2 regions of the Pedobacter jaeyakensis genome follow, and region 2 is predicted to be linked to the other one. Evidence: riboswitches for the same ligand, from Rfam matches in the RefSeq annotation. Region 2 holds a riboswitch; the other holds the start of a gene.

Region 1 (16,457 bases), 560 kb from region 2:
GTTTGCGTACTGATCACATAGAGTTTAGACGGAACATCCAAATAGTCGCCCCTTGAGGTAACATATAAATCCCCATATTGATCTGCCTTCAGCCTGTGCAGGTTAACACCTGTCTCAATCCTGCTGGTCTCCTTCAAAGTGGTTAAATTGATCACAGAAACTGTGTGCTCATAATTGGAAGGAGTATAACCTCCTGAATTGGCGACATAAAGGTTATTCCCTACAACGGCCATTTCTTCGGGCTGCCTGCCTACTTGTACTCTTCGCGTTTCCTTTAAAGTAGTGGTATCAATTTCGGCAACAATCCCATTTGGTGCGTTGGGATCTCCAACTTGTCCGAAATAAGCACTCACATAAGCCTTGCCATTCCTAAAGGTAATGTAGCGACAGTTTAACAGGTCGATCTGCTGAATGCGTTTTCCTGTTTTCACATTCATTACTTCCACTTTATTGGAACCATTTACCACTACATATAGCTTTGAGCCGTAAACACCTACATCATTTCCTACATCACCAAGTCCTTTGGTTACTTCAGGGTTTACCTGATTGTAAATATTTCTTCTAAAGTTGCCTGCCGTAAAGTCTACATAATCTATTGATGCCTTATTCATGTACATATTGCCTTCGTTAACCAGGTAAAGCCCTTTAACTGAAGCCGAGGGCTCTGCTGGAAAAAGTGTATTGACAACTTCTTCTGGAGTTGGCACAGGGTCTTTGCGACAGGCGCTCAACCCTATTGAAGTGATTAGCAAAATATATAGTAGCAGTGTGTTGAATTTCATATTAATAATTAAGATTTAAAGTGATACGATAAGAACGCCCTGGCATCGGGAAGTTGGCCATCACGTCGTAATATTGATTAAATAGGTTATTCACCTCTGCAGATAATTTTAACGTGCTTTTGTTGACTACAGCGGCATATCTAACGGAAACATCATGCGTATACCAGGGTTCAACATGGTTGGCCACTATATTTGCTTTTTGGTTGTACCTTTCTCCGGTGTAAATAAAGCTGTAATTGAGTGCCAGCTGATCTAAAACTACACAGGCTACTACAGATCCGCTATGTCTTGGAATGTAAGGCAACTGCCTTTTGTAGGATACTACTGCCGGAATTCGGGTCAAATCTTTTGCATCCTGATAGGTATAGTTTAGTCCGGAGGTTAACACAACCTGGTTAGCCTGCCAAGTGGTTTGGAGGTTGACATCCAGCCCTTTGATGTCTACATCACCGATGTTTTCTATACTCCATCGCTGTGCGTTATTCCCTGGAACGGCCACTATTTTATCTTTTACCTTATTAAAGTAGGCGTCCGACTGGATGGACAATTGTTTAAGTACTTTATCGAATGTGCGAATATAAGTTAGCCCCACATCATACTGCCTGGCATATTCCGGTCGAAGGTAAGTTCTCCCGAAATCCGTATAATACAGATCATTAAAAGTGGGTAGTCGGTACGCTGTTTTATAGAATGACCTTATCCTAAATTCTTTACTTTCGAAAGGCTGCCAGGACAACATAAGTGCCGGCGTAATTTTCTGGCTCTTTCCGGCCGGACTTCCATCTTTTACATGATCCTGTACGAGTGTGCCGACCACATTGGCTTGCAGATCTAAGCGATTAAGGTTAAGGTGTGATGCAAAAGCACCCAGCAACGTATTTCTGGTAGGGTAAGGAAAACGGTATATATTAGCATCAAGCTTATTGAACTGGTAATCTGTTGCCAGTGCTACTGTCCATATTTTTGTAATGCTGTACTGATGCACCAGTGAAATATAGGCTTCTTGTTGTTTATAGGTATTGTCCAGGAAACCGTTTAAAGAAACACTTTCCGGATCTAAATAGCGGTTGTAATCGTATCCAAGTTTGGCAGTAGCAAGCAGGCTATAATTTTTACTGAAGTGCTTTTGGTAGGTTGATTGGATAAAGGCATTTTTATTCCATGTTCTTTGCAGGTAATTGAATTTGTTGCTTACTATCGCCCCCGGCAAACCCATTTCGTCTGTGTATAGATAGATTCTTGTGGATAGCGTGCTGCTGTCCTTAAAATTGCCTTTCAATCCCAGCTCTAGTCGCAACCGTTCAACATCTCCATTGTTCCTTATCGCGGTAGTGTCAAACACCCCATTGGTATACCTAAATTTATACCTGCCATTTGCCTTTGTGTATTCTGTACTTATCGAGCTGGATAGCGCTTCTGATAGTTTATTTTGTATAAGGAGAGATGGATTAAACAAACCAAAAGAACCTGATTTTATTGAGGCAGATAAGTTTATTTTTTGATCATCTGTAAAAATTGGATCTTTTGTTTTTAAATAAATGGTGTTTGCTGATGCAAAGGCTTTGGCCGACTGGAATATGGTGCTTTTTTGGCCGCTGTACAATTCAATCTCGTCAATATTGTCTAATGAATATTTTCCTAGATCCACCTGCCCGTTTTGAGCGTTGCCAAGCTCAACACCATCGTAAAAAACCCCGGTATGGTTAGTACCCAAGCTTCTTACATCGATCGTTTTTAATCCTCCTATGCCACCATAGTCTTTAATTTGCACGCCAGAGAAATATTTCATCGCATCAGCTACAGATAGACTGTTCAGTTTTTGCAAGTCGCTACCGGAAAGGATTTGTAAGGGGGTGGAAGAAGTTTGTCGCTTATTGTTCTTTGCCGACCGTATGGCTACTTCTTTCAGTTCAATCTGTTGTTTTAAAGAGTCATTGCTGAGCTTTAGATTGGCATCTTGCGCCTGCAAATATGTAGGCGTAAGAATGCCTGTCCACAAAATGGCTATAGAAAAACTAATCGTACAATTGGCGCTAAAAAAAGCGCTGTTGTTTTTTCTCATTTTGTTGTGAGTTAATAACCCACAGCAAACAGTTAGATCAAGGAAATGAAATACAATAAATAAGCACTCACTCCAAGCTTCAATCCCCGAAAGCTATGAAATCTTAATGCAAGTGGCAGGTCTTCTGACTTACTTCCGGTGATCCTGCCTTCCCCTTCCTGCGGAAAAGTGGCGTGATTTGGATACCGTTATGAAGCTTACAGCTGCGGGACAGTTACGGAATTACACCGTATTCCCTTTTAATCCCGGTGAGCTACCGGGAACCAAAAGCGGTGCAAATATATTCAATTTCTACGGCTTTAAACTCATTTGCTTATATTTATGCTGGTAATGGCTTAATCATGAAGAAAATATGCACTGCGATTTTCCTACTTACAACCTTTGGTGCGATGGCTCAAAAAACTGATACAGTGCTAATTGAAAAGCTAGTGAAAGACAATTCTGAACTTTTTAGCCATGTGCTCAATCACCCTCAGAAAAATCAGGTACAGGTGCTGTACACTCAAATCAACCGTGATAAAAAAAATAAGCCTTCATTCAAATCATTTAGCTATAACCTGGATAACCAGCGGTATTTTTATCCTGCTAGTACAGTAAAGCTGGCCGCAGTAATTTTTGCATTAGAGAAGATCAATGAATTGCATATTCCCAAACTGACGGCTAATAGTACGATGATCACTGATAGTGCTTTTACCCAACAAACTAAAGTTGTAAAAGACACCTCGGCGGAAAATGGGCTCCCTTCCATATCGCATTACATTAAAAAAATATTGCTAACAAGCGATAATGACGCATTCAATCGTCTATTCGAGTTTATAGGTCGCGAAGAGATCAATACTAAACTTAAAAAATATGGTTTGCTTGATAGCAGAATTTTAAACCGACTAGCGATTGGTGATGCTGGAGAAACGGCAAAACACACCAATCCAATTAGGTTCTATCATGACGAACAATTGATTTTTAGTCAGCCGCCACAATACGATTCAAAAGATTACCCATTAAAACTAACCAATACCTTATTGGGAAAAGGCTACCTGGACAGTGGAGAAAAGCTGGTAAATGAGCCATTTAGTTTAGAAAATAAAAACACTTTTAGTATTTCTGACCAGCAATCACTAATGAGAAGGCTTATATTTCCTGAGGCTTTTCCCATTAAAGACAGATTCAATTTGAAGGCTGCGGATTATCAATTGATCTACACTTATATGAGTAAATACCCAACGGAAAGCGACTATCCAAAGTATGATGCTGACAAGTTTTGGGCAACTTATTCAAAAATGCTCTTTTACGGCAGAGATAATATTTCACCCCCAGTTAAAAACATCAGGATTTTTAACAAATACGGGGATTCGTATGGATTTATAATAGATAATTCCTACTTCGTAGATTTTAAGAACAAGGTCGAGTTTTTCCTGACTGCCGTTGTTCAGTCCAACGACGATGGAATATATAACGATGATAAGTACGAGTATGAAACTGTCTGCTACCCCTTTATGAAAAATTTAGGTCGGACGATCTATGCATATGAATTAGAGCGCAAACGTAAAATAGAACCCGATCTAAAGAAATTTATAATTAAATATTAGGCTTAAATTTAAGTAAATTAATTACGTTTATTTGTATTGCAGTTTTAACAATATTTAACACTAACAGTTTTACGTTTTTTTGATCTTTATACCCATGTTTAAAGAAATTCGCAATAAATATATTCGTTACATTACCATATTTGTTTACTCCATCATAATTTTCTTTTGCGCCCTCCAAATCAACTTTTTGTGGCTCTTTGGTTACTCGCCTTCTTATAAGGACATTAAGTTGCCCACACAACGCGTCGGCTCTGAACTTTATACCTCCGATGGAAAACTGATAGGTCGTTATTACAAAGAGAACCGTACCCCTGTTAGCTTTGAAGAGATTACACCAAGTGTAATCAATGCCCTGGTAGCTACTGAAGATGTTCGTTTTTACAAACATATGGGTATAGATTTTCGCTCACTACTATCTAGTGGGATCTCGACCGCTACTGGTGATAAACGTGGCGCCAGTACTATCACCCAACAACTTGCAAAGAACTTATACCGAACGCGCTACAATAAATCGCAGGGCTTTTTAAGTCGTATTCCCGTGGTGCGCACAATAGTTGCTAAACTTAAGGAATGGTCTACCGCTGTAAAGCTGGAATCTAACTATTCTAAAAACGAAATTATTACCATGTACCTAAACACGGTTTCATTCGGTAACAATGCCTATGGTATCAAAACTGCTTCACGTACTTATTTTGATAAGGAACCGAATAATTTGGACGTACCTGAATCAGCATTATTGGTTGGGATGCTAAAAGGAACAAGCACTTACAATCCAATAAAAAATCCTGATAAAGCCCTGGAAAGACGAAATGTGGCCTTGTCTCAGATGAACAAATACAACTATATTAATGCCGTACAGCTGGATTCTTTTAAGAAAACCCCTATCAACTTAAAACAAGGAAGAGTGGATGCGGGCAGCGACGGAGATTCTTATCTAAGAGCGGCTGTAGACAAATACCTGGAGAAGTGGTGTTCAGACAACAATTATGATCTTTATGAAGATGGCTTAAAAATTTACACTACAATTGATTCTAAACTTCAAAAATATGCAGAGGAAGCTGTTGCCGACCAGATGAAATCTTTGCAGCGCAGGTTCTATAATGTATGGGGTGATGAAGATCCATGGCAAGATTCTGAAAAGAAGAAGGTAGACTACCCAAATAGGGCGATGAAAAACCTTCCGATTTATGCTTTGCTGGAAAAGAAGTTTAAAGATAATCCCGATTCCCTGGAGGCCTATTTCAACAGAAAAAAGAAAATGAAGATATTTACCTGGAAGGGCGATAGAGACACCATGTTCTCTACCATCGATTCCATCCGCTATTATGGTAAAATATTAAATACAGGAATGATGACGCTTGATCCTTTTAGTGGGAAGATTAAAGTTTGGGTTGGTGGTATTGATCATAAATTCTTTAAATATGATCACGTAAATCAATCAAAACGTCAGGCGGGTTCTACATTTAAGCCATTCGCATATTTGGCAGCATTAGAAAAAGGAATGAGTCCATGTACCACATTTGTAGATAAACCTGTCCGCATTCCCTATCAGGAAAACGGCAAAACAGAATACTGGGAACCCAGGAATGCGGATTGGAGCAATAGTTACAGGGAAATGTCGCTGCGCTGGGCAATGGCCAAATCTGTAAATACAGTAACCGCACAAGTTACCGAGGCTGTGGGTGCAGAAAATGTAGTGAAATGGGCTCATGCCTGTGGAATTGATAGTCACCTTGCCACCGTTCCTTCAGTAAGCCTTGGTCCAAATGATGTATCCGTTTATGAGATGGTAAAAGCCTATGGTACCTTTTTGAATGGAGGGATGAAAACAGATCCCATTTTAGTAGAAAAGATTACAGACCTGGATGATAATATCATCGAGGAATTTAAAGCAAAAGCAACACGTGCGCTTTCAGAAGAGATTTCATGGCTGATGCTTTACATGTTTAGAGGCGGTATGGATGAACCTGGTGGCACCTCACGCGCATTGTGGGAATGGGACCTTTGGAAAAAGAACAATCAGATTGGTGGAAAAACAGGAACATCATCTGATTATGTTGACGCCTGGTACATGGGTATCACAAAAGACTTGGTTACGGGTGTTTGGGTTGGCTGTGACGAGCGCACTGCGCATTTTAAAAACGGTGAAACGGGTGAAGGGTCTAGAACTGCCCTACCGATCTTTGCCAAGTTTATGGAAAAGGTTTACAAAGACCCATCTACAGGATACACTATGGGCCCTTTTCCTAAGGCAAAGGTGAAGATAACGGTAGACATCAACTGCCCTACTCCTGAATACTCAGCGGATACGACATCGACTGATAGCTTAGCGGTAGATTCAACTGTGTTTGATGTGCCGGCACCAGAAGAACAGCAAACAATTCCAAAAGAAGAAGTTCAACCACAAAAAACAGAAGAAACCAAACCCGCAGAACCGGTTAAACAACCAGCTCCTGAAGCGCCGCTCACAAAAAAAGAAGAAAGAGAATTAAAACGCAAACAACGTCAGGAAGAGAAAGAAAAAAAGAAGAATGGTCAGTAACTGGTATAAAATATCAACAATACTTTTATTACCCAATTTCTATAAACTGCTTAACTGGAATTTCCGTAGATTTAATACGCTATAAACTAACTAACTATGATAATGACCTCTAAATTCATGAGAAGATTTATTCCATTACTGATCCTTACATTAATATCTGTGGTTTCTGTTCAGGCCCAGTATTTCGGTCAGAACAAGGTACGGTACAAGAATGAAAAATTCAAAGTACTCCAAACTCCTCATTTTGAGCTTTATTATTACATTAAGAATGAGAAGTTGGTTAGAAAATTAGCGGAAGATGCAGAAACCTGGTACAAAATGCATCAAGAGGTTTTTAGGGATACTTTCTTGAAAAAGAATCCCATTATCTTATATAGCAACCATCCCGACTTCCAGCAAACTACTGCCCTACAGGGCGAAATTGGGATAGGAACTGGCGGTGTTACAGAGGCCCTTAAAAATCGGGTAATTATGCCTGTGATGGAACTTAACAACCAGACCAGGCACGTATTAGGCCACGAATTGGTTCATGCGTTTCAATATCATATTTTACTGGAAAAGGATTCTGTTGGCATTGAAAACATCAGCCAGATACCACTTTGGATGATCGAGGGTATGGCAGAATACCTATCTGTAGGTAAAACTGATGCATTTACGTCCATGTGGATGAGGGATGCTTTACTGAACCGGGATATTCCTTCTTTGAAAGACCTGACCAACTCGAATAAATACTTCCCTTATCGATACGGCCAGGCATTTTGGACATTCGTAGGATCCGTTTATGGAGATACTACCATTGTTCCATTATTTAAAGCTACCGCTCGTTTCGGTTACGAAAATGGGTTGAAATATACTTTTGGCTACGACGACAATACCTTGTCTGGTTTATGGAAAAATGCAATCGAGTCGCATTACCGACCTATGTTGAAGGCAGACAGTTCACAGATAAAAATCAGCGGTACCAGAATTATTGACAATAAGAATGCAGGTAACATGAACGTAGCGCCATCAATTAGTCCTGATGGTAAATATTTAGCATTCCTATCTGAAAAGGATCTTTTTGGAATAGACCTCTTTCTCGCGGATGCAAAAACGGGCAAGATCATTAGAAAGTTAAGTAGCCAGATCTCTAATTCACATATTGACGACTTCAATTTCCTGGAATCTGCAGGAACATGGTCGCCAGACGGTAAGCAATTTGCCTTTAGTATTTTCAGCAAGGGTAAAAATCAATTGATGATCATTGATGTTGCAAGCGGAAAACAATTGCTGTCTACTGATATGGGAAGTGTTGAACAGTTCGGTAACTTGACCTGGTCTCCAAACGGCCAAGACATTGCATTTTCAGGAATGATAGAGGGTCAGGGCGATATTTTCTCTTATAACTTAAAAGACAAGAAAATCACACAGATTACCAATGATAATTTCTCAGACTATGCACCAAGTTACTCTAAGGATGGAAAACTAATTGCTTTCTCTACGGACAGGGTTTCCAGGTTAAAGAATGGCAACAATGCCGTTCACCCGATTAACCTGAGCATTTATAATATTGAAACTAAAGTTGTTACAGATATACCAGTTTTTCCTGGTGCCAACAATCTTAACGCACAGTTCTCTGGAGATAGCAAATCATTGTTTTTCCTGTCTAACCGTGACGGTTTCAGGAATTTATATCAATATAACTTGGCAGATAATTCCGTTAAACAATTAACAGATTATTTTACAGGTATTAGCGGGATAACTGAGTTTTCCCCAGCCCTTACTGTTTCCAATAATGATGATATTATATATAGCTACTACAGATCGCAGCGCTATACGCTTTATAACTCTCCGGTAAGCAACTTTAGATCTAAGCCGGTAGATGCCAATGCGGTTAACTTTGACGCCGCAATACTGCCTCCGAAAGAGAGTACCGGTGTGGATGTGGTTAATTCCAATCTTGGTAATTTTGAGCGATTTGAGAAGACAAGCGCAGATTCTATGCGATTGGTACCTTACAAGCCAAAATTCACGTTAGACTATTTAGCAAATAGTGGTGTAGGTGTTTCTACCAGCCGCTTTGGAACTGGAGTTCAAGGTGGTATTGTCGGAATGTTTAGCGATATTCTGGGCAGAAATCAAATTATTGCTAATCTTTCCGTAAATGGTGAGATCTATGATTTTGGTGGACTAGTAGGCTACATCAATCAGCAAAAAAGGATCAACTGGGGAATAGCACTTTCACATATTCCATACATTACAGGATTTAGAGAAATCGTTGCAGATCAGCTGACGTACACAGATGGCACTAAAGTCGATGTCATTAACGATAGGACTAACCTGATCAGAACTTTTGAAGATCAGGTACAACTGTTCGGTTCCTATCCCTTCAATAAGGTACATCGTTTTGAAACTGGTGCGGCAGTATCCTATTACAGCTATCGCGTAGATCGCATTAGCAATTATTACGATTATAATGGATATTATATCACTTCAGAAAAGACAAAAGTAAAAACTAACGATGCGACAACAGAGTTTGGGATACCATTAAATCCGTTTCATATATTTCAGCTAAATGCTTCGTTTGTTGGAGACAACTCAATTAGTGGGATGACTTCTCCTCTTGATGGGTTTAGGTACCGTATCGGGGCAGAACAATACTTTGGAGACTATAAGTTTTCTGCTGTTACTGTGGATGCCAGAAAATACGTTCGATTAAAACCTGTAACACTGGCAGCCCGTACCTACAATTACTTGCGGATTGGTAAAGATGGTGAAAACCTCTATCCGCTTTATGTAGGATATCCATATTTTATCCGTGGTTACGAGGCCAACTCACTTTATAACAGCAATTCTGGTTCGGGTTTTAATATCAATCAGTTATCAGGTAGTAAAATGGCCGTATTCAATTTTGAGGTACGATTGCCATTTACAGGTCCTAAGAAATTAGCACAAATTCCTTCTAAATTCTTATTTAGTGATCTAAACCTATTCTTTGACGCAGGTTTAGCCTGGACCCAGGGAACAAAAGTTGCTTTTAAAAGTCAGCCGACCTACATCACAGAAAATGTACTAGATGAAAATGGTGCCCCTGTTTTAGATTCCAGTGGGAATCCGGTAACCACACAATCAACCAATGAACGTGTACCTGCTTTAAGTGTTGGTATATCTTTAAGAGTAAATGTATTTGGATATTTTGTACTTGAGCCTTATTACGCGATTCCTTTTCAACGTAAAGATGTTAAAGCTGGCGTATTTGGTTTAACCTTTGCACCTGGCTGGTAATAAACCGCCGGTGCATTATGACATGATGGTAAATGGCAAATTAACTTGATTGATGAGTTTCTTTGCAGACATGATGTGTTCAAAATCCAATCCTATAGTTAGGTCGATCCAATCTGGATTGCAAGACCTAACCACACGCTCTTTTTGAGTTCTGGTGAAACGGCTCATTAGCTTAAAACGATTTAACGCCTGGGCTTCAGTTTTGAATTCTTCAAAGTAAACCAAACGTGTCAGTTGCTGACCGCTATCGAAAAATAGACAAGGCATCTGTTTGTAAAAATCTAAGGTTTTAATCAGATCAGAGCTCATACCAACGTGTAAACTTGTGCGGTTTCTATCAGTAACAATGTAAACGAATTTTTTCATGGCCAACGCAATTAAAAGTGATAAACTAATTAAATTAGTTACTTATTGGATATTTAAATAAATATTACTAACTTTATTGGCACAATAATACTAATTATTTTAGTAAAAACAAATTTATTTTAAACTTTTATTTTATGTCAAACATTTCCTCAAACCTGAAGTACCTACGAAAGAAAAAGGGCCATACACAACAGCAATTCGCTGATGCAATGGAAATTAAAAGATCACTGATTGGTGCTTATGAAGAAGACCGAGCAGAACCTAAATATGATTTACTAAAAAGAATAGCAGACTACTTTGACTTGACTATAGATGAGTTTATCAACGAAAATATTAATGACAGCTGGAAGCCAAAACCAAAAAGTCAGGGCTCCAACCTTCGTATTCTCAGTATCACAGTTGATAAAGACGATAATGAAAATATTGAAATGGTTCCGGTCAAAGCCAGCGCGGGTTATTTAAATGGGTTTTCAGATCCTCAATACGTCCAGGATCTTCCAAAATTTCAATTGCCTCTTCCTTTCTTAAAAAATGGAACCTTCAGGGCTTTTGAAATTATAGGAGATTCTATGCTTCCTATTCAATCAGGCAGTATTATACTTGGAGAATACCTGGACAACTGGAATGATGTTAAAACTGGGGAGACCTATGTAATTATTAGCAAGAATGAAGGTGTTGTTTACAAACGAGCGGGCAATCGCTTTAAGGAAAACAAAGAGCTTAAGCTAATATCCGACAATAAGGTTTACGATCCGTATACCGTTTCTTCGGATGATATCCTGGAAATCTGGAAAGCTAAAGCCTATATATCTTCTACACTTCCTGATCCCACACCAGAACCAACCATAGAAACTTTAACGACCATGATGTCGCAGATGCAGAAATCCATCTCACAGCTCAATAAAAACTAAATTGTTTAGATGGGCACGGCAGAGGAGTTTATTAAATCACGGTTAGCACAACGAGTAGAAAATGGCTCCAAAAGGAACCTTTCCATTAATATGCCTCCTGTAGATTTCTGTTCTAATGATTATCTGGGTTTTGCAAGGTCTGAAGAGCTGAAGCAACAAATCGAAAAGACCTTACAAGATTTCCCTAGTCATCAAAATGGATCAGGTGGTTCTCGATTGTTAAGTGGCAATCATGCATTTACAGAAGAGACAGAGCGGTTCATCGCCAAATTTCATCATGCAGAAGGGGGATTAATCTTCAACTCCGGATACGATGCTAATGTAGGGCTATTGTCGAGCATTCCGCAACGTGGAGATACCATCATCTCTGATGAACTGATACATGCCAGTTTAATAGATGGCGCGAGACTATCTCACGCTAATCGACATACATTTGGGCATAATGACATCAACCAGCTGGAAGCAAAGCTGCAGCGATCTAAAGGAAATATCTATGTCATTGTAGAAAGCGTATATTCTATGGACGGCGATCTGGCTCCCTTAACAGAAATTGCCCTGATCTGTAAAGCATATCACGCAAATCTTATTGTAGATGAGGCACATGCGCTTGGTATTTTTGGCAAACATGGAGTCGGACTTGTACAGTCTTTAGGCCTGGAGCATCAGGTATTCGCTAGAATAATGACATTTGGTAAGGCTCTTGGTTGTCATGGTGCGATAGTCTTGGGGAGTGACATCCTGCGCCAATACCTCATCAATTTTGCCAGATCCTTTATTTATACTACAGCAGCACCTTTACATAACATCGCAGCCGTTAAATGTGCCTACCAGCGTTTATTAGAAACTGACTACACGCCTCTTATAGCTGAGAAAATTAAATTATACCATAATCAACTAAGTAAGTCCAACTTATCAGCGCAAAAGGATTCAGGTAGCACAATTCAAACAATTTTATTCGATAACAATTCTGAAGCTAAGTTAGCAGCCCAAAAGCTACAAAACAAAGGGTATGACGTGAGGGCGATTTTAAGTCCTACTGTACCTGAAGGAAAGGAACGCATCAGAATTTGCTTACATTTGTTCAATTCGGATCAGCAAATTGTTGACCTGGCTAAAGAAATAGAAAAACTACAGTAAAACAATGGCAAGTACATATTTCGTCACCGGAATTGGAACAGGAATCGGTAAAACCATAGTCAGTGCAATCCTCACCCAGAAACTTAACGCAGATTATTGGAAACCTATTCAATCCGGGGATTTGGACAAAAGCGACAGCATGATGGTAAAGCGCTTGGTCAGCAATTCCAAGACCGTTATCCATCCAGAAAGATTTCAGCTAACCCAACCACTATCACCCCATTTATCAGCAAAGATTGATGATATGCAGATTAGGGTGGCAGACTTCCAAGCGCCAATAACAGAAAACAATTTAATTATAGAGGGCGCGGGTGGGCTACTGGTACCGTTGAATGACGAGGAACTGATGGTAGACTTAATTAAAGCTTTAAAAACAAAAGTGATTGTGGTCTCGAGTAACTACCTGGGTAGCATTAATCATACTTTATTGAGCCTGCAAGCATTGCAATTCAACGGGATACCGGTGTGTGGCATCATATTCAATGGCTCATCTAATGAGCACAGTGAACGCTATATCCAACAGTATAGCAAGCTACCAGTTCTAGGAAGGATACCTGATCTTGTGGCCTTGAATCAAGACACTGTTAACCGTGCAGGAGAGTTGCTGAACCTAAATATTTGAATATAAAAAAAGGGAAGTGTTAAACTTCCCTTTTTTCAAACATAAGTTATGACGTCTATTTTACTGCATCAATTACAGCTTTAAAAGCTTCTGGATGATTCATTGCTAAGTCAGCTAAAACTTTACGGTTTAAACCGATGTTCTTAGTTGCCAATTTACCAATTAATTGTGAGTAAGATATACCGTGCTGACGTGCTCCAGCATTGATACGCTGAATCCACAATCCACGAAATTCTCTTTTCTTAACTTTACGGTCACGGTATGCATATTGCAAACCTTTTTCAACCGTATTTTTAGCAATGGTGAAAACCTTGCTTCTTGATCCCCAATAGCCTTTGGCTAAATTAAGAACTTTTTTCCTTCTTCTTCTCGAAGCTACTGCGTTTACCGAACGTGGCATGTTTTAATTGTTTTTGATAAGAGGCGTTGCGTATCTCAGCAAACTTACAACCTGTTACCTGGTTAAAAATTTAATTATTTACCGATTGCAAGCATACGTTTAACGTTGCCCATGTCAGCATCTGACACCATTGAGGTGTGACCTAAATTACGCTTACGTTTAGTCGACATCTTGGTTAAGATGTGGCTTTTGTATGCGTTCTTTCTAGCGATTTTACCTGTTCCAGTAAGCGAAAAACGCTTTTTAGCACTGGAATTGGTTTTCATTTTTGGCATAACCTGTTTTTATTTATTTAATTTATTATTATTTCTTAACAACTTTTGGCGCAAGCGTTAAAAACATACGCTTTCCTTCCAATTTAGGGAGCAATTCCACTTTACCTATATCTTCTAATGCCTGAGCAAACTTCAGTAACAAGATTTCGCCTTGCTCCTTGTAAACAATTGCCCTTCCTTTGAAGTGAACATAAGCCCTTACTTTCTCACCATTCTCTAAAAAACTAACCGCATGTTTTAGTTTAAACTGAAAATCGTGATCATTGGTGTTAGGCCCAAATCTAATCTCTTTGATAACAGTTTGCTTTGCATTTGCTTTAATCTCTTTCTGCTTTTTCTTTTGTTCGTAAACAAACTTGCTGTAATCGATTATTCTGCAAACAGGTGGAACAGCATTTGGTGATATTTCAACCAGATCAAGTTCCAGTTCTTCGGCAAGGGCTAAAGCTTTTGCCAAAGGATAGATCCCTGGTTCAACATTATCACCAGCCAACCTCACCTCTTGGGCTCTGATATACTGATTAATATTATGTTCTGCTTCTTTCTTCTTAAAAGGAGGACGTGGTCCCCTATTAAATCCTGGTCTGCCTAATGCCAAATTTATATGCTATTTAAACTGTTATTTCTTTAATTAATAATTCACTGAACTCTTGCAATGTCATCGAACCTAAATCACCCTCACCATGTTTTCTTACTGAAAGCTGGCCATCAGCCATCTCCTTTTCGCCAATAATCAACATATAAGGTATTTTTTTAACTTCTGCGTCTCTAATTTTCCTTCCAATCTTTTCATCTCGAAAGTCAATCAGCCCGCGAATATCGGAATTATTTAGTTCATCTGAAACTTTTTTTGCATAATCTTCATACTTCTCAGAGATTGGAAGAATAATAAATTGCTCTGGTGATAACCACAATGGGAAATTACCAGCACAATGTTCAATCAATACCGCGATAAATCTTTCCAACGATCCGAACGGAGCCCTGTGGATCATTACCGGTCTGTGTTTCTGATTGTCACTTCCTGTGTACTCCAGTTCGAAACGCTCAGGTAAATTATAATCAACCTGGATTGTTCCAAGCTGCCACTTTCTACCCAGCGCATCTTTAACCATGAAGTCGAGCTTCGGACCATAAAATGCGGCCTCGCCATATTCCACGACGGTAGGCAATCCTTTTTCAGCAGCGGCCTCAATAATAGCCGATTCTGCTAAATGCCAATTCTCGTCGCTACCAATGTATTTAGCCTTATTATCCGGATCCCTTAGTGATACTTGCGCAATATAGTTGTCAAAACCCAGCGACTTAAACACGTACAGCACCAGATCAATAACTTTTTTGAACTCTTCCTTCACCTGGTCTGGTCTGCAAAACAAGTGAGCATCATCCTGAGTAAAGCCACGTACCCTGGTTAATCCATGCAATTCACCGCTTTGTTCGTAACGATATACAGTACCAAATTCAGCAAAGCGCAACGGCAGATCCTTGTAAGATCTTGGTTTAACTTTATAGATTTCGCAGTGATGCGGACAGTTCATTGGCTTCAGGAAAAACTCCTCACCTTCTTGAGGGGTCTTTATTGGCTGAAAACTATCCTTACCATATTTTTCATAATGGCCGGAAGTGATGTATAGATTTTTATGTCCGATATGTGGAGTTACCACCTGCTCATATCCGGCTTTTCCTTGTGCTTTTGTTAAAAATTGAACCAACCTTTCACGCAAGGCGGCTCCTTTAGGCAACCATAGTGGCAAGCCCATGCCCACCTTCTCAGAGAAAGCAAAAAGTTCCAGTTCCTTACCCAGTTTCCTGTGATCTCTCTTTTTAGCCTCTTCAATCATATGAAGATATTCAGTCAGCTCACTTGCCTTAGGAAAAGTAACGCCATAAATACGAGTCAATTGTTTCCTGGTCTCATCGCCTCTCCAATAGGCACCAGCAACGTTCATCAGCTTTACAGCTTTGATGAAGCCTGTATTTGGAATATGCGGACCGCGACACAGGTCTGTAAATTGTCCCTGACTATAAAACGTGATCTTGCCATCTTCTAAACCTTCCAAAAGGTCTAATTTATACTCATCGCCTTTTTCATTGAAATAAGCGATGGCGTCTGCTTTAGTCACTGATTTGCGTTCAAATACTTCTTTTTGCTTTGAAAGCTCCAGGATCTTATTCTCAATCGCTTTAAAGTCATCTGAAGAGAACTCTCTGTCGCCGAAATCTACATCATAGTAAAAGCCTGTTTCAATAGCCGGTCCAATACCGAACTTGGTACCTGGATATAGAGCTTCCAGCGCCTCAGCCATAATGTGGGCCGATGAATGCCAGAAAGTCGATTTCCCTGCAGTATCATTCCAGGTCAGCAACTTAACAGAAGAATCCGATTCAATCGGTCTTGAAGAATCCCATACCTCACCGTTAACTTCTGCAGCTAAAACATTACGGGCCAAGCCCTCTGATATGGATAATGCGATTTGATGGGCAGTTGTGCCCTTTTCATACTGACGGCTGGA
Region 2 (16,457 bases):
AACATATTCATGAGAAACTAATTGAAAAGGCAAAAGAAAAATTGTCTACCACCAGTCTATCAATCGCTGAGATTGCCTATGCGCTGGGATTTGAGCATCCGCAATCTTTCAGTACGCTATTTAAGAACAAGACGAATTTTTCTCCACTGGAGTTTAGGAGATCATTTAATTGACTAGGTATAAAGAGTTGATGCTTAACAATAAGGCTAGCTCAATAATACCTCTTCCTGAACCAGAATGCAAGATTTACCAATGCAATTAGGGCTGGGACTTCTACTAAAGGTCCAATAACACCTACGAATGCCTGCCCGGAATTGATTCCGAACACACCAATTGCTACTGCAATTGCCAGTTCAAAATTGTTACCGGCGGCCGTAAAAGCTATTGCTGTGCTCTGAGAATAATCTGCACCCATTTTTTTACCGGCAAAAAAGCTCAGCAAAAACATGATGGCAAAATAAATAATCAATGGAATTGCAATGCGGATAACATCAAAAGGTATTTGCACAATCAGCTCTCCCTTAAGACTAAACATCACCACGATTGTGAACAGCAATGCCATCAAGGTAATGGGTGAAATAAATGGAATAAACGAGTGCTGGAACCAATTTTCACCTTTGAGCTTTAATAATGAATACCGACTGATTACACCTGCGGCAAAAGGAACACCCAGGTACAAACCAACACTTTTAGCAATTTCAATAATGGTAATGTTTACCGATATTCCACCAATACCAAACAGGGGTGGAAGCACCGTAATAAACAGGTACGCATACACGCTGTAAAGCAATACCTGGAAGATGCTGTTGAGGGCTATTAAGCCCGCAGCGTATTCCCTGTTTCCTTCGGCCAATTCATTCCATACTACAACCATGGCAATACAACGGGCAAGTCCAATTAAGATGAGTCCAGTCATGTATTCGGGGTAATTGTGCAGAAAGGTAATTGCCAATACGAACATCAGTATTGGTCCGATAACCCAGTTTAGAAATAGTGAGGTGCCCAGTACTTTAGTATTGCGAAATACTTCGCCCATTTTTTCATACTTGACTTTAGCCAAGGGCGGATACATCATTAGTATCAGACCAATAGCAAGCGGCACATTGGTAGTGCCACATGAAAACGAGTTGATAAAGCCTGCCGAAGAGGGATTAAAGTAGCCGACGCTGACACCAAGGGCCATCCCCAGGAATATCCATAACGTAAGATAGCGGTCTAAAAAGCTGAGATTTCTGCGTTCGCTTGCCGGGGCACAATGGTTTGCCGACATATTAGTTTTTCAGGTTTTCGTTTACAAAGTTCTGCGTATACTTTCTGATCAGTTCTCTAACCTCTCTAAATTGCTCCATAACTTTTTCATCAGTTCCTGTAGCCTTTGCTGGATCAGGAAAATTGTAGTGAAGCTTAATGGCATTTGTTGGGAAGTAGGGACAGCTTTCCTTTGCATTGTCGCAAACTGTTATCACGAAATCGAAGTCGATCCCGCTGTATTCATTGACATTATTTGAGGTATGGCTGGAAATGTCAATACCATCACGTTTCATGATTTCGATGGCTTTAGGATTTACGCCGTGCGTTTCAATCCCTGCACTGTAGATTTCGGCTTCGCTACCAGCAAAATGTCTTAAATAACCTTCTGCAATTTGACTGCGGCAACTATTGCCGGTACATAAAACGAGTATTTTTTTCATATGCTTAAATATTTAGAAGCAGTTTCCATCAGGATTAAAATATAAGACTTCATAATTGTTAATTTCTGTAATATTGCAATATTGCGATGGATGTGGTGAAAAAAAGGTCAGCAGCAAGTAGTTTCGCCTTTGTAAGAGGTTAAAAGTGTGCCTACTTGAGTTTCTAATACTTTCCAGGTTTTAGGGTTTATGCAGTAGCAAATACTTACCCCTTCGATAGTGCCTTGTATAATGCCAGCTGATTTGAGCTCTTTCAAATGTTGCGATATGGTGGCTTGTGCCAAACCCAGTTCACCTACCAGATCCCCACAGATGCAGGTGTTGGACAAGATGATCCTCTGTAGTATGGCGATACGTGCCGGATGTGCAATAGCCTTTAGCAAAGTAGAAAGCTGATTTTGCTCGTCGGTAAATATTTCAGATTTAGTAAGTCCCATAACTATATATCGCAATATTACGATAATTGTTTTGAAATTGCAAGTTTTCCAACAGAAGAAGTTAAATTCTATTAGTTTTGAGTAATGAACTGGATTACACGAGAAAGATCTAAGATAGACTGCATTGCTTGTACTTATTAATTTAGTGTCAATGCCCGCTATCCGAATGACAACGTTTTTTTATTTACAATTCGCTAAGTCTGTTGCAACCTGCTCCTGGGAATAATTGCCTTGTTTATTGCCGAATGTATTGGTTATATAAACCGTGAGCTGGGCGATATCAATATTTGCAAAGTTTTCTGCCGGCATCTTGCCATCGTACTGCATTCCATTTACTGTGATTGTATCTGAAAGTCCATTTTTAATAAAGCAAGCTATTTTAGATTTGTTGGTTTTTAGATAAACAGTATCAGTTAAAGGAGGTGCTAATGCGGCCAATCCTTCGCCTTTGGCACCATGACAGTTTTGGCAGTGCTGTATGTACAAATCCCTGCCGTTGGTGTAGTACATATCATATTGTAGGCGACCCGCATCCTGACAAGATAATGCTGTTGCAGCGATGACTATGGTAAAAGCGAATAAAATAAGGTATTTGCGCATGTTTATTTGTGAGCCTCTTCTGCAACTAGCGTTGCTAAATCTTTTTTGAGCATTGTTACTTGTTCATCTTTGGTGCCATCATATGCGCCACGCATGCGTCTGTTTTTATCGATTAACAATAGGTAGCCTTGATGTACGTAGTTCTCTTTTACTGAACTGTCTGCTATTACCGCTGTAAGATAGCTTTTTTCAGCGATGCTGTAGATGCTTTCTTTGCTTCCGTAGGCGAACTGCCATTTTGGTCCGTCTACACCCAGCTTTTGCGCATACTTTTTCAGTTTTGAAGGGGTATCGTACTTAAAATCAATAGTATGTGATAAGAACATCACATATGGATTCTCTTTATAATCTTCGTATATAGCTTTCAAATTGCGGTGCATGATTGGGCAGATGCTGGTACATGAAGTAAAAAAGAAATCTGCTATATAGATCTTACCTTTGAAGGTATCGTTGTTAATACTTACGCTATCTTGATTTAGGAAAGTAAAGTTTGCTATTGGTTCGTTGCCATAAAAGGGAAGGGGCTTACTCTCCTTACATGATGAAATGAGCAACGTAAAGGCCAGTATCAATGCCGCGAAATAGGTTGTAGTTAGTTTCATGTGCTTACGTTTAATGTTGCAAAGGTAATTGCTTTTGTATAAGTTTGCTGCAATAAGTTCTTTACTTTATTTCTTCATCAACCGGAATAGGTTTTACTTAGCTGTAGATTAATAGGGAATCGTGTGTAAATCACGAACTGTCGCGCAACTGTAAGTAACACAACAAGGTTTTTACCAATAATGTCCACTGTTTCTTTATAAGGGAATGGGAAGGATGGTAAAAATGTTACAAGTCAGGAGACCTGCCTTTACCGAATTGACAATGCTTTCGCGATTTGAAGCAGTGGTTATACTGATGTAAGGTTTTTTGTGCAATAGTTTAAGTATCTTGGATATGCTGATCCGACCTGCTCAAACGGAATCCTAAACTTAATTCAGGATTACGGCTGCCCTACCTTTACATCTTTTTTCTTCTTTTTCGATTCGTTTATTGCATTGTGATTTAAGCAGTAGAGCTTTTAACTGATTTTTTCAATTAATTGCTAAAAACAATGCTAACAAACAATCTAGGCTACCCGCGTATTGGTAGCAACAGAGAACTCAAAAAAGCCTGCGAGAGCTATTGGTCGGGCAAGACAAGCATCCAAAACCTGATACAGGTGGGACGCGACATTAGAAAACAGAACTGGGAGCTGCAAAAGCAAACGGGTATTGACCTGATCCCATCTAACGACTTTTCGTTTTATGATCAGGTGCTCGACTTATCTTTAACAGTAGGTGCCATTCCCGCACGGTTCCATCAGGTGATTACTGAACAAAACAATACCGAGCTAGATCTTTATTTTGCTATGGCCAGGGGTTATCAAAAGGACGGATTGGACATTACTGCAATGGAGATGACCAAATGGTTCGATACCAACTATCATTACCTGGTACCCGAATTTGTAAAAAACCAGCAGTTTAAACTATTTTCTACCAAGGTATTGGATGAATATCAAGAGGCAAAGCGACTAGGCATTACCACAAAGCCGGTGTTGATTGGTCCTGTTACTTACCTGTTGTTGGGAAAGGAAAAGGAGGACGGTTTTGACCGGATGGACTTGATTAAAAATTTGTTGCCGGTATACATGGAAATATTAAATAAACTGGTAGAACAACATGTTGAATGGGTACAATTTGATGAGCCATTTTTAACGATGGACTTAGCAGAAAAAGACAAGGCCGCCTACAGTTTTGTTTACCATGAGATACGAAAGAACTTCCCAAACACTAAAATCTTGTTAGCTACTTATTTTGGTGAATTAGGGGATAACCTGGATTTGACTTTGTCTTTGCCAGTGAGCGGACTACATATTGATCTGGTTAGAAGGCCGGGGCAATTGCCTTTAGTTTTGAAGAAGCTATCTAAAAAAATGTTACTGAGCTTGGGTGTAGTAGATGGAAGGAACATTTGGAAAAACGATTTTAGGTCTTCCATTTCCATTATTAAAGAATCTCTTTCTGTAATGAATGATAATCGTTTGATTATTAGTCCATCTTGCTCCTTAATACACTCGCCATGCGACTTAGATTTAGAAAGTAATGATACTATTTTAACATTGGAAATTAAGGAATGGTTGGCTTTTGCTAAACAGAAGCTACTTGAAGTAGTTAATATCAATAAACTATTTAGCGATGAACTAGTTGAAGCAAGTTATCTGGAGGAAAACATCAGATGCAATGAAAATCGTATAAAATCTGAATTAATCCATAAACCTGAAGTAAAGGACCGGGTAGGCAGCCTTCCGGATGATGCCGATAAGCGGTTAAGTAATTTCGATTTGCGTAAGCTGGCCCAGCGTGGAGCTTTGCAATTGCCCTTGTTCCCCACCACAACTATTGGGTCTTTCCCGCAAACCGCCGAAGTGCGGAGCTGGCGTTTGAAATTGAAAAAAGGAGAGTTAACGTTAGCGGAATATGACGCACTAATTGAAAGAGAAACCGAGGAAACAATCAGGTTTCAGGAAGAGAGTGGTATTGATGTTTTGGTGCATGGTGAGTTCGAGCGCAACGACATGGTTGAATACTTTGGTGAGCAGTTAGCCGGATTCACTTTTACCAGTAATGGATGGGTCCAGAGTTATGGTTCCAGGTGTGTGAAGCCGCCGATTATTTACGGTGACGTTTATCGTCCTGCACCGATGACCGTAAGGTGGTCTTCCTACGCACAGTCGTTAACCAGGAAGTGGGTGAAAGGCATGCTCACGGGTCCGGTTACCATATTGCAGTGGTCCTTTGTGAGGAACGATCAGCCCCGTTCTGAGACCTGTACACAGATTGCTTTGGCGATAAGGGATGAGGTATCAGATCTGGAGGAGGCAGGGATTAAAATAATCCAGATTGATGAGCCGGCAATAAGGGAAGGCTTGCCCCTCCGGAAAGCGGAATGGCAGGCCTACCTATTGTGGGCGGTGAAAGCATTTAGGATTTCGGCAAGCGGAGTAAGAGATGATACGCAGATCCATACGCATATGTGCTATTCAGAATTTAATGATATTATCCAAAATATCGCAGATATGGATGCAGATGTGATTACAATTGAATGCTCAAGATCACAAATGGATTTGCTGGATGCTTTTGCAGATTTCAATTATCCGAATGAGATTGGTCCGGGGGTTTATGATATACATTCGCCTCGTGTACCTACTCTGGGAGAGATGGTTAAGCTGCTTGATAAGGCCAGAAATGTAATTCCGGCGGATCAGCTTTGGGTAAATCCCGACTGTGGTTTGAAGACCCGCCATTGGGACGAAACCAGGAAGGCACTAACGGAAATGGTTGCTGCTGCAAAAGTTCTGCGGAAATCTGTAGAAGAACCCGTAACTTTGTAGAAAATTAAGGGCGGGTACCAGTCCCGCCCTTTTTTACAGAACTACAGGCACACGAATGAGAATAAGGAAAAATGCAGTCATTACTGCGGTTGGAGGTTATGTTCCGGATACTATTTTAAGTAACCATGACCTCGAAAAAATGGTGGATACCAATAATGAATGGATTATTTCCAGAACGGGTATTAAGGAACGAAGAATAGTTAATAATCCAAATATTGCAACTTCAGATATGGCAACTTATGCCTTGAACAGGTTGATCGAGGAAGGTGACGTAAACCCTGATGAAATTGATTGTGTAATTGTATCTACTTCAACTCCCGATTATGTAATGGTATCTACAGGTAGTATGGTTTGTGAAAAGGCCGGTCTTAAGAATGCCTGGGGAATTGATACCAACGCTGCTTGCAGTGGTTTTTTATATGCACTTACTCTAGGTGCCAGTATGATTGAAAGCGGCCGCTGTAAAAAAGTAGTTGTAATTGGTGCTGATAAAAATAGCTCCATCGTGAATTATACGGACCGAAACACATGTATCTTATTTGGCGATGGCGCCGGCGCTGTTTTACTAGAACAAACTGAAGAACCAGTTGGGTTAATGGATAGTTTCTTTAGAACTGATGGTAGTGGCAAAGAAAACCTAATTGTTACTGCAGGAGGATCTAAATTTCCGGCTTCGCAGGCCACCATTGATGAACAATTGCATTATGTGCGCCAAGACGGCAGGGTAGTTTTTAAAGCGGCGATACAAGGGATGACTGACACTTGTAATGAAGTTTTGAAATCTAATGATCTGGTAAGTTCGCAGATTAATTACTTAATTCCACATCAGGCCAATTTAAGGATCATCCAATCCGTTGGCGATTACCTTGGTTTATCTGCAGATCAGGTTAAGGTGAACATAGATCGTTATGGCAATACAACAGCCGCCACTATTCCTTTGTGCCTTTGGGATTTTAAAGACGATTTTCAATACGGTGATAAAATGATCCTGACTGCTTTTGGGGCAGGGTTTTCATGGGGCGCTACTTATTTGAAATGGGGTAAACTAAGGGGTAAATGACATTAGAAGACAAGATTGACGCTTCGGAAACGAGGGTATTTAAAGCAGTGTTTCCAAACACCACCAACCACTACGACACTTTGTTTGGCGGAACAGCTATGATGATGATGGATGAGGTGGCTTTTATTGCGGCCACCCGCTTCAGCCGACAACTAATGGTAACCGTAAGTAGTGATAGGATTGACTTCAACAAGCCGATCCCAGCCGGCACTTTCGTTGAGTTGATTGCCCGGGTAATTCATGTCGGTAATACCAGTATGAAAGTGCGGGTAGAGATATGGATTGAACAAATGTATTCTGAGTTGAGAGAAAAGGCAGTCACTGGTGAATTTTCTTTTGTCGCTATTGATGAAAACAAAAAACCAGTTTCGATTATAAAATAATTACTAGAAGATCTTCAATTCTTCTTTTTTATTACATTTGCCTGCGATGTTGCTTAAACCCATATCCTTTTTGCTTCTATTTAGTTTGCTGATTGCAAACTGCTCCAGCTTTTTGGTTTATAGCGGTTTTGAAATGAATCAAAAATACATCGCAGCGACGCTCTGTGTGAATAAAAACAAGCCTGAAATGCATTGTAATGGCAAGTGTTACCTCATGAAGAAGCTAAAGCAGGCCCAAGAGAAAGAGCAAAGGCAGGAAAGACAGTCGCAAAAAACACAATTACAAGACGCTTTAATTGAAATTCCATTAAGATTTAACCGTTATGCTTTTGCAAAGGTTAAATTCCACATTCCATTTTCTACGGGGATACCGAAGGCTGGTGAGAATTCTGTATTTCATCCGCCACAACAAGCTTAAGTGTTCTCCTTTGAAGCTTGAGTAACCTGTGCCGAATTGCACAAATATTTCAATTTAATTCATGCGTTGTTACATTGGAGAATAGGCTTTTCTGCTTAAATGTGACGGTATTTGTCGTTGCAGTAATTTCTTGTATACCTAATTCCTAAAGAAACAAGGTGTACTTAATCTTTTAATTTTATTGACTTATATGTTATTTAGATACTTGATGTCTATTTGCCTGATTTTCTGTATTGAGCAGACTATGGCACAGACACAGCCTGTTAGAGGGCGTATATACGACTCGCAAACTCAACAGCCTTTAGCAAATGCTACTATTTATGCTGTTGATGCGAATTTGGCTTTGGATAAGCCGATCACAAAATCTGACCTGAAGGGTTATTTTGAGATCAATGCTGACTGGAATGAGAGTTCCAAAAAAAATGGGAATGACAAGGTGTTCCTTGTAAAGGTAGTAATGCCTGGTTACCTAATGCAATTGGTTAAAATATCAACTACCGGTGCTATGTTGAACGTGCAATTGGAAGCCGATGGTGTCAGTTTGAATGAGGTTCGCGTAGCGGGCTTTGCCAGCAGTAGTTCCAACAAAGAAACTGCTGGATCGGTAGCACTTATTACCAATCAAGAAATAAGCCGGGGTAGCGCCGTTTCTTTACAGTCGGCATTGAACGCGGTTCCAGGAGTACGAATGGATCAAAGCACTTTATCTGAGGCCCGGATATCTATTCGCGGTAATGGGGTCCGATCTGCCTTTGGGATTCGAAGTGTAAAGATTTATTTAAATGAAATACCAATTACCGAGGCCGACGGTACGACGAGGATTGAAGCCCTGGATGTGAATAGTATTGGAAGGGCGGAAGTGATTAAAGGTCCTGCCTCCAGTATTTATGGTGCGGGAACAGGTGGCGTGATTAATTTTCAATTGCAACGTTCACCATACCAGGAGCAGAGCATTGAAGGTGCAGGGCTTTTTGGGGCTAATGGCTTATTTCGCCTAGCTACGACTTACCGAAATGGTGGCGACCATGTGAATAGCTATGTTTCTTATGGCTGGCAGCAGTACGATGGTTACAGAGATCATAGTAATGATATGCGCAGATTTTTGACCGGCAATTTTCAGTTGTTTCCTAGTGACAAGCGCATAGTTACTTTGTTGCTGAACAGGACAACTCAATATTCTCAGATTCCAGGCGCGCTGACGGTTGATCAGTTTATGCAGAACCCAAAGCAGGCCAACGCCACTAACCTGGACAAGGCGGCTGGACGATACCAGACCTGGACCAGGATAGGATTGGGTCAACATTACAGGTTTAACGATCAGTTCTCCAACTCGACCAGTGTGTTTACCTATTTCTATGATTTGAACCATCCGTTGCCATACGCATATATTCGTAATTTTTACCAGAGCTATGGCGGTCGCACTAGGTTTTTGTTCGATCCTGAATTTTCGATTTTGCCGACTAAGTTTACCGTTGGCGCAGAATTTAATGAAGGTTTGACTAAAGGCAACCAATACGTAAATAATAAGGGTAATGAGGGAGCGATTAGCTCAAACATTGATTATAGGAATACACAATACTCTATATTTTATCAGTCGGAAACTGCTCTCGGATTGAATACAACCTTAACGCTGGGCTTAAGTTATAATGGTTTAAAATATGATGTTGAGGACTATTTAAAACAGAACCAAAGTGGCGTTAAGAGATTTGACCCACAGGCTACTCCGAGGGTTGCTTTAAGTCATACTTTTAGTGATGCCCTGAGTTTACATGCCAGCCTGAGTACCGGATTTTCTCCACCATCGAGTTCTGAAATAAAGAATATAGATGGCTCAATCAACCCCAATTTACAAGCTGAAAAAGCAAATAACTATGAGCTTAATGCCAAGGGAAACTTGTTGAAATCGAGATTGCAGTACGATGTTGCTTTGTTTAAAATGGACATGAAGGGAGAGCTTATCGCGCAATCTGTGTTACAGGGCATAACCATTTATAACAACTCTGGTAAGACCAGTCACGACGGAGCAGAACTGGCGCTTTCCTATCAGTTGCTGAAAATGGAAGACCAGCATCAGTTTACTGTACTAAGGCCGTTTTTAGCAGTTACCTATTCTGATTTTACGTTTAAGGATTATAAGTTTTTGAACGCGCAAAGCGTGGTTACATCCGATTTTAGCGGAAACAAGCTAACGGGAATATCTCCATGGGTACTCAACGCCGGGATCGATTTGGAAACTAAAGCAGGCGTTTATTTTTACGGGAATTATTTTTATAATGACCGTGCTCCCTTAAATGATGCAAGCACTGCTTATAACCCATCCTACCAGGTGGTGAATGGCAAGATTGGTTATAAAAAATTATTGCTAAAATATCTTGAAGCTAATGTGTACGTCGGTATGGATAACATTTTAAATGAGAATTACAGTTCGATCCTTTCGCTAAATGCAACAGGGTTTAATGGTGCCCAACCAGCGTATTACAACCCATCACCAAAGCGTACAGGGTATGGTGGTTTAAATATTAAATACATCTTTTAATTGATAGTGATGAAGAATAAAATATTAATAATGCTTTGCAGCCTGTTCGTATGGACAGGTTGCAAAAACAAGCAGGAGGTTCCGGTAATAATTGCTATGCCTGCGGAGGGTTTGACTGCTGTTGGTCCGTATTTAACACAGGACAACAAAGGTAATACCGTTTTGTGCTGGACAGAGCAAGGGCAGGATTCATTGTATCGCCTAAAATATGCTGTTTATGATGCCGGAGCCAATAAATTTGCAAAGTCAGTAACAGTTCTGCCATCAGCCGGTTGCAACACTGCTGCGGAGAGTATGGGTAAAATAGCATTCAAAAGTGATGGAACCGTGATGGCTATTTTCGCCAAACGCTTTACCAAGGAGAAAAACCCTTTTGCAGGGGCGATCTACTACTGCAGCTCTATAGATTTAGGAAAGACATGGACTAAAGCGCAGTTCCTGCACAGTGATACAGTGCATTCTTATGGACGTAGCTTTTTTGATGTGGTAAACCTGAAAGATGGAGAATTGGCAGCAGTATGGCTCGACGGAAGATTTGGTAAGGCAATAAAGGGCTCTGCATTGATGTTTAGCAGAACCTATAAAGGCAAAGGATTTGCACAAGATAGTTGTATAGATAAGGGTACCTGTGAATGTTGCAGGACAGATCTTATTAAAGATAAAGAAGGAAATATACACTTGGCTTATAGGAGTATACAGTTTCCATCTCCACTATCTGGTAAGCAGGTTAGGGATATGGTTTACAAGACTTCAGCTGACAATGGAAAGAATTTTAGCGAGTCTAAACCTATTAGTAATGACAACTGGCAGATTGAGGGTTGTCCGCATTCTGGCCCTAGCTTAGCAATTAATGATGGTACTGCAAGTGTAATTTGGTTTACTGCAGGAGGCGGAGCCGGACTGTATTATGCCTCATTGGAGAAAGGGGCAAAAGGTTTTGGTGGCCGACAATTAATTACAGCTAGTGGTAGACACCCGCAGATGATTACTTTGACAAGCGGCAAAAGTTTAATGGTTTGCGAAGAAACCAAAGAAGTGGAATACCATGAAATGAAAATGGACCATTCAAAAGGTGGGATGAGTATGAGCCATGGTCCGGCAGCTCATGCGAAAATTGTGCTGAGATCACTTGTTAAAGGAAAAATAGAGCAAACAATTGCTTTAACTGATGGAAATGAAGCAGATAACCACGCGGTATTAGCTAATGTTGGACACAATAATTTGGTAGCCTGGGTTAGGGAGCATGCAGGTGTTTCCAGGATATATTATGCCAAACTAAACATGGAAAACTAACCGGGAACGCTGAGAATAAGTATTGAAATTATGAAAAGATTAAACTTAGTTTTATTGATCACGGTTGTATTGGTATCATGCGGTGGACAAGAGGATTATAAAAAGGTGAGGGATGAAGTTATCAAGTTTCACGACCTGGTAATGGTTGATCAGGAAAAGATCATTGCAAACCAAATGAAATTGGATACGCTGTTGAAAACGATGCGTATATTTAAGCAGAAGAGCCCGCAATTGGATACAGCAGGTGAAAAAGAGCAAATTAAAAGCCTACTAAGCGACCTTGCAAGTGCAGATGCGCAAATGAACAATTGGATGCAGCAATTTGAACCGGATGTAACTGGTAAATCCAATAATGAAGCAGTCAAGTACTTTAGAACAGAGGAAGTTAAGATAAAGAAGATTGACAGCGTATATAGGCGTGACATAATGATATCTGATGCTTATTTGTCTAAGTTTAGAAAACTGACAGGAACTGATTAACAGGATATCTCATATGCCTGCTAAAATCTGATTGCGAGGGCAGGGATTTGTTCTTAAAAGAGTAATTTTATGGTCAGTTAAGGTATCAATGAAGGAACCACAAGATTATAAGCTACAGCATATTGATTTTACTAAGTTGGGCAATGTTTTGCATTTGGATAAAACGCAGGGATTGCCCAAATTAGTTCCAGACAATGTTAAAACTATTCTTGTTTTTAGCAAGCATCGGTTTTACCGAAATTTAGTGATCGAACTGGCAGAGGTAGGAGTGGCCGCATCAGGTAAATTAAAGAACCCTTTAAAATTTATTGATCCGATTGAGCGAATTTGGAAGACCGCGGACCCGCAAGAATTAAAGTTCTACAGCGGTGTTTCAAAATTTAAGAACAACTACAATGATGTTAAATCAGAATCTGATCTGGAAGCATTAAAGTATTTGATTAATAACCCGTTAAATTTTGATACTTACCTGCATGATGACAAGTTGTCAGCCACAGTTACAGCCGCTTCTTTGTTGCCTGCACAGGTGAAAGTGCTTAAAGTTGACCTAACCTTATATGTAAATAAGAAGGGCGACGACTATGAGCTTTCTGGCAAGATCTTTTTGGAGAACAGGCATTATCCGCTGGAAACAATTAAGCTCAGTTACCACTATTTTATCCAGTTAAATCAAAATTTATATCTGGTAGATAATCCTTATTTTTTGACCATACTGGAGTTCTTTAAACATTATAGCGATATCATCGTGATCCACGAATCGCAATACGAGGAGTTCCAGGAAAACATACTATCTAAAATTGAGGAGAAAATAAAAATCAATTATTCCTATTTGAAACCTGCCAGCAAAAAGCAATTGGTGGAGAAGGGCTTTGACCTGGATAATGAGAAGATTATCTATTTGTCAGAATCTGGTGAATTTGTGTTGATCACGCCGGTGATGAAGTACGGCAGTTTGGAAATTCCAGTGATCTCGCAGAAACAGATCAGGTCTAAGGACAGGTTAGGCAACATGTTTACGCTGGACAGAGATGAGGAGCGGGAATTGCAGTTTATCACTGATATTGCCAGGATGCATCCTTATTTTATGGAGCAGATGAACGAGTTTCCGGAGCAAAAGCACGCTGATTGCTTCTATATGCACAGAAAGCACTTTTTAGAACAAAGCTGGTTTTTGGGGGCTTTTGAATCCTGGAGAAGTAAGGGTATCGGAATTCTGGGTTTTAATGAGTTGAAAAATAATAAATTAAGTGAGTATAAGGCCGACATTTCCATTGTGGTAAATAGTGGTATGGATTGGTTTGACACCGCTATTAAAGTTAAATTTAACAAGCAAACTGTCGCACTTAAGCATTTGCACAAATCTATCCGCAACAAAAGCAAGTTTGTGCAGCTGGATGACGGAACTATGGGCATCTTGCCTGACGAGTGGATAGCAAAATTTGAAGAGTATTTTGGTGCGGGAGAAGTGGTTGAAGACACCATACGCACACCGGCAATTAACTATTATGCGGTCGATCAGTTGTATGAAGACGAGTTGCTGGACCAGAAAGTTAAGGACCAGCTGGTATTTTACAAAGCCAGGTTGTCCAGGTTCGAATCGATACAGGAAATTCCGGTACCTAAAGGCCTTAATGCTGAATTGAGGGACTACCAAAAGCAGGGTTTAAACTGGTTAAACTTCTTAGATGAGTTTAATTTTGGTGCCTGTTTAGCGGATGACATGGGTTTAGGGAAGACTATACAGGTTTTAGCTTTTATGCTTTCTCAGCAGGAAAAAGGTGGGCATAACACCAATTTGGTGGTAGTCCCGGCTTCGCTGATCTTTAACTGGCAGCAGGAAATAGCTAAGTTTGCGCCATCTTTGAAAGTGAAGACACTTTACGGCGCCGCCAGGGCTAAAGAAATGCATGATTTTGACAACTATGAAGTGATCTTGACTTCGTATGGAACTTTGCTTGCAGATATCAGGCATTTAAAAGACTATAGGTTTAATTACATTTTCCTGGATGAATCTCAAACCATAAAAAATCCGGAATCGCAAAGGTATAAGGCAGCCCGGTTGTTGCAGTCGCGCAACAAGGTTGTTCTTACAGGCACGCCGATTGAAAACAATACGTTTGATTTGTATGGACAACTTTCCTTTGCTTGTCCGGGTTTGTTGGGCAGTAAACTTCAATTTAAAGAGCTGTACTCTGTACCTATAGATCAATTTAAAGACAGTAGAGCGGCTAAAGAGTTGCAACGCAAAATAAATCCATTTATACTACGCCGCACCAAGGAGCAAGTTGCTAAAGAGTTGCCGGATAAAACAGAAATGGTGATCTATTGTGAGATGGGTACACAGCAACGGGAAGTTTACGATTCTTGCAGAGAAGAGATAAGGGATTTCCTGATGGGTAAAACTGAAGATGAGTTGACCAAAAGCAGCATGCATGTACTGCAGGGAATTACTAAGCTTAGACAAATCTGTAATTCAACAGCCTTAATTAAGGATGACAAATATTACGGAAACCTATCAGCTAAAATGGATACATTGATGGAGCAAATCGAAAGTAAATCACCTAACCATAAAATACTGGTTTTTTCTCAGTTTGTGACGATGCTGGATTTGATTAGAGCTGAACTGGAACTGAGGGAAATCGGGTTTGAATATTTAACAGGACAAACCACGACGCGAGCTAAAGTGGTAGAGTCATTCCAAACCAACCCCCAGAAAAGGGTATTTTTGATTAGTTTAAAGGCAGGTGGTACAGGTTTGAACCTGACTCAGGCCGATTATGTTTATCTTGTAGACCCATGGTGGAATCCTGCAGTGGAAAATCAGGCCATTGATAGGGCTTACAGGATTGGTCAGCAGAAAAATGTAGTGGCGGTACGTTTGATCTGCCCGGATACGGTAGAAGAAAAAATCATGATGATGCAGAATGCAAAGAAAAACATAGCAAATGATTTGATTAGAACAGACGAATCGATCTTTAAGAGTTTAAAGAAAGCGGATTTGCTGAATTTGATTTAGAGTGTGCTTTATGATGTTGGAATGTGTACTATGAATTTTAGAATGCTATTTTTTTTATTGTTTCTTGTCCAGACCTCATCATACGCCCAGGTAAAGCACATCGTACCTTTTAACTTACAGCGTATAGCCCGCGTTACAGGTAAATCATTGCCCGGAGAACAGTTTCCAAGTCCAAATAGAACTGATGAGCTGTACAATGTAGGCGGTACAGACCTTGGGATTGCCTGGGATATGGGAAATGGAAAAACAGGGTTCTTTTTCGGCGACACTTACGGAAAGGATTGGGTACCGACAAAAGGCGGCGGCCCTGGAAATGCCGTCGACTGGAGATCTAATGTTTTAGGGATTTCCGGGGATCAGAATCTTGCTGATGGTTTACAATTTGATGAAATGATTAGTCGCCAAATTATACCTAGTCCACATCAAACAGATGGCAGGGGTAGTCACACTTCAATTCCAACGGCGGCTATTCATGCAAACGGAGCAGACTACGTTCACTATATGGATGTTAGAAAATGGGGCAAAGCAGGTTCCTGGGCTACAAATTCTTCGTCGTTGTATAAGTCCAGCGACCACGGAAAAACCTGGCACGTTGTTCCAGATTTGAAGTTTTCTGCTTCCAGTAAGTTTGCGCAGGTGGCTTATGCTGAAAAGGATCAGTATGTGTATATGGTTGGTACCAATGCTGGAAGGAGTGGCCCTGCCTGGCTGGCGCGGTTTAAAGAAGAGGATATAGAGCTGCAAGCCAACTACGAATATTGGAATAAAGCTAAAGGATGGTGTAAAGGTGACGAGAGACAGGCGGATCAAATTATTGATGCTTTTGTTGGCGAAGTATCTTTACTTTATTACCCAAGGCTTAAAAGATGGCTAATTACTTATTTAAATGAAAACAGAAATGCACTGGTGATGAGAGATGCTGAAACCTTGACGGGTACCTGGAGCGAAGAAAATCTATTGGTTTCGGGAGCAGAATATCCTGCATTGTATGGGGCATTTATGCTTCCCTCAACTGGTGATGATAAACTTTATTTCACGATGTCTATGTGGCAACCATACAACGTATTTTTAATGCGGACTACTTTAAAGTTTGAAGAGTGAAATTAAACCATCATATTTATAAGATTGACG

The links. A riboswitch is a leader RNA that binds a small molecule or an ion and turns the genes downstream of it on or off. The one in region 2 is predicted to bind cobalamin.
Region 1: linked by a shared signal. The riboswitch ahead of ACXZ1K_RS10050 (TonB-dependent receptor plug domain-containing protein) and the one ahead of metE (5-methyltetrahydropteroyltriglutamate--homocysteine S-methyltransferase) in region 2 are both predicted to bind cobalamin.

What each region holds. Positions count from the first base shown of each region.
Region 1 covers NZ_CM136921.1:2,247,196-2,263,652, reverse strand. The annotation lists gene ACXZ1K_RS10055 (YncE family protein) at 1-782, opposite strand, end outside; gene ACXZ1K_RS10050 (TonB-dependent receptor plug domain-containing protein) at 784-2,844, opposite strand; cobalamin riboswitch at 2,942-3,127, opposite strand; gene ACXZ1K_RS10045 (serine hydrolase) at 3,186-4,430, shown strand; gene ACXZ1K_RS10040 (transglycosylase domain-containing protein) at 4,525-6,972, shown strand; gene ACXZ1K_RS10035 (basic secretory protein-like protein) at 7,090-10,236, shown strand; gene ACXZ1K_RS10030 (GIY-YIG nuclease family protein) at 10,252-10,602, opposite strand; gene ACXZ1K_RS10025 (XRE family transcriptional regulator) at 10,737-11,513, shown strand; gene ACXZ1K_RS10020 (aminotransferase class I/II-fold pyridoxal phosphate-dependent enzyme) at 11,523-12,650, shown strand; gene bioD (dethiobiotin synthase) at 12,655-13,272, shown strand; gene rplT (50S ribosomal protein L20) at 13,328-13,672, opposite strand; gene rpmI (50S ribosomal protein L35) at 13,747-13,947, opposite strand; gene infC (translation initiation factor IF-3) at 13,976-14,545, opposite strand; gene thrS (threonine--tRNA ligase) at 14,559-16,457, opposite strand, start outside.
Region 2 covers NZ_CM136921.1:2,804,712-2,821,168, forward strand. The annotation lists gene ACXZ1K_RS12550 (helix-turn-helix domain-containing protein) at 1-173, shown strand, start outside; gene arsB (ACR3 family arsenite efflux transporter) at 212-1,270, opposite strand; gene ACXZ1K_RS12560 (arsenate reductase ArsC) at 1,272-1,691, opposite strand; gene ACXZ1K_RS12565 (ArsR/SmtB family transcription factor) at 1,799-2,128, opposite strand; gene ACXZ1K_RS12570 (c-type cytochrome) at 2,309-2,728, opposite strand; gene ACXZ1K_RS12575 (SCO family protein) at 2,731-3,330, opposite strand; cobalamin riboswitch at 3,402-3,594, shown strand; gene metE (5-methyltetrahydropteroyltriglutamate--homocysteine S-methyltransferase) at 3,822-6,140, shown strand; gene ACXZ1K_RS12585 (beta-ketoacyl-ACP synthase III) at 6,196-7,200, shown strand; gene ACXZ1K_RS12590 (acyl-CoA thioesterase) at 7,197-7,583, shown strand; gene ACXZ1K_RS12595 (hypothetical protein) at 7,717-8,001, shown strand; gene ACXZ1K_RS12600 (TonB-dependent receptor domain-containing protein) at 8,192-10,537, shown strand; gene ACXZ1K_RS12605 (sialidase family protein) at 10,547-11,830, shown strand; gene ACXZ1K_RS12610 (hypothetical protein) at 11,861-12,310, shown strand; gene ACXZ1K_RS12615 (DEAD/DEAH box helicase) at 12,399-15,326, shown strand; gene ACXZ1K_RS12620 (DUF4185 domain-containing protein) at 15,369-16,427, shown strand.